DNA from 2 places in the Photobacterium leiognathi genome. Region 2 is predicted to be linked to the other one. Evidence: predicted binding sites of a transcription regulator. Region 2 holds the regulator's gene; the other holds the start of a gene.
The links. The regulator PurR, encoded in region 2, represses purine synthesis genes. The targets are predictions, from matches to a motif close to TNANGNAAACGTTTNCNTNA.
Positions count from the first base shown of each region.

Region 1: guaB (IMP dehydrogenase) is a predicted target of PurR. The motif match lies at 1,524-1,543, and genes of this name have one in related genera.

Region 1 is NZ_CP131601.1:752,059-755,495, forward strand. It holds gene xseA (exodeoxyribonuclease VII large subunit) at 1-1,334, opposite strand, end outside; gene guaB (IMP dehydrogenase) at 1,608-3,071, shown strand; gene guaA (glutamine-hydrolyzing GMP synthase) at 3,171-3,437, shown strand, end outside.
Region 2 is NZ_CP131601.1:1,863,782-1,867,218, forward strand. It holds gene Q7674_RS15615 (FecCD family ABC transporter permease) at 1-22, shown strand, start outside; gene Q7674_RS15620 (heme ABC transporter ATP-binding protein) at 19-885, shown strand; gene purR (HTH-type transcriptional repressor PurR) at 1,280-2,284, shown strand; cyclic di-GMP riboswitch class I at 2,462-2,552, shown strand; gene Q7674_RS15630 (TfoX/Sxy family DNA transformation protein) at 2,689-3,279, shown strand.

The DNA of each region.
Region 1 (3,437 bases), 1.1 Mb from region 2:
GAGTGAATTTCACCATCCGTTACTGTTGTGATCAAGGTATCGCCAGCTTTTACTTGTGATGCTTTTCTGAGCACATCACCTTGCTCATTTCGAGTAATAGAGTAACCACGAGCCAGAGTTGCTAGTGGGCTAACTGTTTCCAATTTTTCTGCTGCAACCGCTAATTTGTGGCGAGCATTAAGCAGCTTTCTATCTAATGCATCATAAAGGCGCTGCTCGCTACGTTCTAAATTCCGTTGTGCGTTTCTCACTAATGATGCTGGAGAATAGAGTGAAAGCTTATAGTTGTTATGTTCAACATGTTGTTGATGCTTTTGAAGTTTTTTCGCCATTACTTGGGTTAAGCGCTGACTTATTTCATCGAGATGTTGTTGTTGTAAATTAAGACGAAGCTGCGGATGCTGACGTTCTAAACGATGTTGCAACTGGGTTGTTTGACGTAGCGACTGCGATAAATAAGCAGTAATAGCATGACGCAATTGTTGCCTTTTACGATCAAGCAGTTGTGTTTGATGCGTCATATCACGACTGATTAATTCAGCTGCAGCAGAGGGGGTTGGTGCGCGAACATCGGCAACAAAATCTGCGATTGTCACATCGACTTCGTGACCAACGGCACTCACAATCGGAATTTGGCTTGCTGCAATTGTACGTGCGACGATCTCTTCATTAAATGCCCAAAGATCTTCTAATGAACCACCACCTCGACCAACAATCAACACATCACATTCTTGTCTCGCATTGGCGCGACCAATCGCTTGTGCAATAGATATCGCAGCACCTTCACCTTGTACCATGGTTGGATAAATCACAATGGGTAGGCTCGGATCTCGGCGCTGTAATACATGCAAAATATCGTGTAGTGCTGCACCTGTTTTTGAGGTAATGATACCTACGCGTTTAGGTTGATCTGGCAGTGCTTTTTTCAACGATTGAGCAAATAAACCTTCAGCTGCAAGTGACATTTTTAGCTGTTCAAATTGCTGTTGAAGACGACCATCACCTTCAGGTTGCATGCTTTCAATGATCAGTTGGTAATCACCACGAGGTTCATACAATGATAAGCGTGCTTTGACTAAAACCTGATTACCGTTACCGGGTTTAAAAGTGACATGGCGGTTACTGCCTTTGAACATTGCACACTTTACTTGAGCGCGAGAATCTTTAAGCGTGAAATACCAATGGCCAGAAACAGGCATAGAGAAATTAGACAATTCACCAATTAGCCACACCACGCCCATTTCATTTTCAAGGATAAGACGAACCTGAGCATTAAGGCTAGAAACGGTGTAAATACGGCTATTAGTTTGGCTTTGCGGAGAGAAAGTGGTCACTGGGAATGGTACCTGCTATCGAAGAAAGTAGAAGGCAGGCGGTCAAAATAAAACCGATTAAGTCATAAAACACACAGGCAGATCTATAGACAGATCTTGGCCGTATTTCCTTGACCGCATCACCGGATAGTTAACCGAAATATATTACTTATCAATCAAAAAGTGTCAAGAAAAAAAATTAAAAAAAATCTAGCCAAACGTTTGCTTCGTACGTATAATTCGACCGCAATATTTTATCCTTCTTTTAAAACCTATTCGGTGTGAGATATTGCAATGTTACGAATTAAACAAGAAGCTTTAACCTTCGATGATGTTTTGCTGGTTCCAGCCCATTCAACCGTTCTACCTAACACTGCCGATCTGCGCACTCAACTGACCAAAGATATTGCTCTAAATATCCCAATGGTGTCAGCGTCAATGGATACTGTGACTGAAGGTCGCCTAGCAATTGCACTTGCTCAAGAGGGTGGTATTGGTTTCATTCACAAGAACATGTCTATTGAACAGCAAGCGAATCAAGTTCGCATGGTGAAGAAGTTCGAAGCGGGTGTGGTTTCAGAGCCTGTAACCGTTAAGCCAACAGCAACGATTGCTGATGTTAAACGCCTAACAGCAGAAAATGGTTTCGCAGGTTACCCTGTAGTGACTGATAACAATGAACTGGTTGGTATTATCACTGGTCGTGATGTTCGCTTTGTTACAGACCTTTCAATGAAAGTTGAAGATGTAATGACATCTAAAACAAAACTTGCTTCTGCAAAAGAAGGCGCATCACGTGAAGAAGTTGAAGCTATCATGCAACAACACCGCGTTGAAAAAGTGCTACTTGTTGATGATGAGTTCCGTCTAAAAGGCATGATCACAGCAAAAGATTTCCAAAAAGCGGAACGTAAACCAAACGCATGTAAAGATGAGCGTGGTCGTCTACGTGTTGGTGCTGCAGTTGGTGCTGGTGCGGGTAACGAAGAGCGTGTAGCAGCACTGGTTGAAGCGGGTGTTGACGTACTGCTTATCGATTCTTCACACGGTCACTCTGAAGGCGTTCTGCAACGTATTCGTGAAACGCGTGCAGCATTCCCTAATCTTCCAATTGTTGGCGGTAACGTAGCAACAGCTGAAGGTGCACGTGCACTGATTGAGGCTGGCGTAAGTGCAGTGAAAGTGGGTATTGGCCCAGGTTCAATTTGTACCACACGTATCGTGACAGGTGTTGGTGTTCCACAAATTACAGCTATTTCAGAAGCAGCATCTGTTGCTGATCAATACGGTATTCCTGTTATCGCTGATGGCGGTATCCGTTTCTCTGGTGATATGTGTAAAGCGATTGCTGCTGGTGCATCATGTGTAATGGTTGGCTCAATGTTCGCGGGTACTGAAGAAGCACCGGGTGAAGTTGAGTTATACCAAGGCCGTGCATACAAATCTTACCGTGGCATGGGCTCACTAGGTGCGATGTCTAAAGGTTCTTCTGACCGTTACTTCCAAACAGATAATGCAGCAGACAAATTAGTACCAGAAGGTATTGAAGGTCGTGTGGCATACAAAGGTCACATGAAAGAGATCGTACACCAACAAATGGGTGGTTTACGTTCAAGCATGGGCTTAACAGGCTCTGCAACTATTGAAGATCTTCGTACTAAAGCTGAATTTGTACGCATCACAGGTGCTGGTATGAAAGAGTCACACGTACATGATGTGACAATCACTAAAGAAGCACCAAACTACCGTATGGGTTAATCGTTAATACTGCTATCCAGAATTAACGAAAGTAATACATAGCATCGGGAGCAGAATATCTGCTCCCAATCGATAAAAATTATTTGAGAACACTCACTAATGACCACGACCACTAATATTCATGATCAACGCATCCTTATTTTGGACTTTGGCTCTCAATACACACAGTTAATCGCACGTCGTATCCGTGAGATAGGTGTTTACTGTGAACTTTGGAGCTGGGATGTTGATGAAGCCGATATCCGTGAATTTGCGCCAAACGGTATTATTCTTTCTGGTGGTCCTGAAAGTGTAACGGAAGCCGGTTCTCCACGTGCACCACAATATGTATTTGAAGCAGGCGTACCTGTATTTGGTGTGTGCTAC
Region 2 (3,437 bases):
TCAAAAGAGGCACATTTCATGACAGCAACTGCCATTGATATTGATTTACTTAGTTCGACAGAAAACAGTTCTCAAAATAACACTTCTCTAAATACAACCAGCGTTATTCAAGCAAGAAACCTCAAACTTCGTTACGGCAATAAAATCTTATTAGATGATCTAGATTTAGATATTCATTCAGGCGAAGTCACTGCCCTTTTAGGCCCCAATGGCGCAGGGAAAAGTACCTTATTAAAAGTACTCTGTGGCGAAGTAACACCTGAATCTGGAGACGTCTCTTTTTTCGGGCAACCATTATCATCATGGGACAGAGCTACACTGGCTAAACATTTAGGCATACTGCCGCAACACAGTGCACTTTCTTTTGCGTTTACAGCAAAAGAAGTGGTGGAGTTAGGCGCAATCCCGTTACAACTAACGTCACCACAGCTTAAGTCTGTGACACAGATGATAATGGATTATGTGGATGTCGAAAACCTTGCAGATAGGCTTTACCCGACGCTTTCTGGCGGTGAAAAACAACGAATCCATTTAGCTCGGGTATTAACCCAATTAAGCCAAGCTGGTGAGCACTGTATTTTAATGCTGGATGAACCAACATCAGCCCTTGATCTAGCACATCAACATCACACCTTACAAATAGCGAAGAACATGGCAATGCAAGGTGCTGCGGTTATTGTGGTATTACATGATTTAAACCTTGCAGCGCAATACACAGATCGGATGATTTTCTTAAATGATGGGCAAATAAAAGCGGATGGTACACCGTCACAAGTACTCACTGCTGAAGTCGTAGAATCACTGTATGGTTGGCCTGTTACTGTGCATACCCACCCTATAGAAAACTACCCTTATATTTTGTCAGCAAATCATCCTATTCTTTAATGACCAGTCAGTTATTAATACTGTAAGGATGCGATAAAAATCGGATTAAGCGTGACAACGACCTGCATTTTTATAACTTATCATCAATAATTTCACTCAAGATGAACAGAAAGATTGCACAACGCAAAACACACAGTAAAATGTGAGCGCAAGCGATTACACATGTAAAAGTTGTAATAAAGATTTCGATACACTGATGCCGCATTTATTGCGGCTTTAGTTGTTTATAAGCGGTGCTCTATAAAAACGGTGCCAAATTGAATAATTAAGTAGTTAATAATTAAAGAATTTCATATCTACTAGTCTCTCAACTAGCCATCTACTACGTAATTAATCAATTGGGTACCACAACCTTTTGTCAGATCTCTATCTGACCATAATTAGAAGAATAAATATGGCAACCATTAAAGACGTTGCACGTATGGCAGGTGTATCAACCACAACTGTGTCACACGTGATCAATAAAACACGCTTTGTTGCAGAAGCAACACAGAAAAAAGTGCTGGCTGCGGTAGATGAGCTTAACTACGCACCAAGTGCTGTAGCGCGAAGCTTAAAATGTAATACAACTCGTACCATTGGTATGTTGGTAACAAAATCAACCAACCCATTTTTTGCTGAAGTTGTACATGGCGTTGAAGAGTATTGTTACGGCGCAGGTTACACCCTGATCCTATGTAACACTGAAGGCAATCTTGAAAAACAACGTGATTACCTACGCATGCTGGCAGAAAAGCGTGTTGATGGCCTACTGGTAATGTGTAGCGATCTTGATCAAAAGCTACTTGAACTACTAGAGCGTCAAAACGATCTGCCAATGGTTATCATGGACTGGGGCCCAGATAAGCCACATACAGACAATATTCAAGATAACGCTGAAACTGGCGGCTATATTGCGACTAAACACTTTATCGATAACGGCCATAAGAAAATTGGCTGTCTATCAGGTCAAGGTGATAAGTCTACTTGTCATGAGCGCCTAAAAGGTTTCCGTAAAGCAATGGCCGAAGCAGACTTAAGCGTTAATGAAGATTGGCTACTTGAAGGTGACTTCGAGTGTGAATCAGCGGTTGAAGCGGCGAAAAAGTTCATTGCAATGAAAGAGCGCCCTACTGCTATCTTCTGTTTCAACGACATCATGGCAATGGCAATGATCAGTACCTTTGAGCAAGCAGGCCTACGTATTCCTGATGATATCTCTATCATTGGTTACGACAACATTGACCTTGCACCGTACTTTGCACCGCCACTAACAACAATCCACCAGCCTAAGCGTCGTTTAGGTAAAACTGCAGTGGAAATTTTGCTAGATCGTGTTAAAGACAAGAATCACGCTCGTCAAACTTTTGAAATGACACCAGAGCTTGTTGCGAGAAAGTCGGTTAAAGATCTCAACTAACGAGATTGACCTTGGTAAGTTTAGAAAAAGCCGATAAGTTTAACTTGTTGGCTTTTTTTTACTTTTTTAAAAAAGATTTATGCTCACCATAAGATAAGAACAATTACCTGAAGCAATATCACACTTTTGAGAGCTTGGATTTAATATTAAAACTAATATTTAATATAACTTTATATAGTCACGAACAGGCAAATTAATTGAAAGATTAAGACGCAAAACTTCCGGCCTAAAAATTAATTTTTTAATTCATGGTAGCGGAGTTACCGAAGGATTATAATTAGGCCGCCAATATAATGACATTTATTTTAACAATATATTGACAAGCCTAATGTGAAGATTAATTAATCTAATTCCTCGCTCTTGATGTTTAGGTGACACTCATATTTTTTTCACCGAGTAGAAGCATGGATAAACCAATATTAAAAGATTCATTAAAATTATTTGACCATTTTGGATCTGTAAAATCACGGTCGATGTTTGGCGGTTTTGGCATTTTTGCTGGTGATACAATGTTTGCATTAGTTGTGAATGATAAACTTCATTTACGAGCAAACGCTGAAACCGAAAAGGAATTCAAACAAGCTGGCTTGGAGCCTTACGTTTACAAAAAACGTGGGTTCCCTGTTGTAACCAAGCACTACGCAATACCAGATAACTGGTGGGACGAACCTGAAAAGATCGTTGCACAAGGTAGGTATTCCTTGGAAGCCGCAGAAAAAGACAAGCAAGAAAAGGAGAGTTGTGTACCTGACCGTATAAAGGACTTACCAAACCTACGGTTATCAAATGAAAGAATGCTTAAAAAAGCAGGCATAGAGACTATCGAACAACTTCAAGCAGCTGGTGCATTAGGTGCATATCAAGCGCTACAAAAAGCGCAAAACAGTCCGCTTAGTCTTGAATTGCTATGGGCGCTTGAGGGTGCAATTAGTGGACAGCATTGGTCTGTTATTCCTGAGCAACGTCGAAACGAATTATTATCTGCCCTATCCTAAGAAATACATTCTTCGACAATTCGCCTTCACTTAGAAATAAAAGATGTTCATTCTTTTATTTCTAAGTATACCTGTTAAAAATATATTCTAAATAAATCCCTTCACTCTGCTCTATTTTATATCTTTTAATACATAAACCTCTTAATGCGTAATTGCCA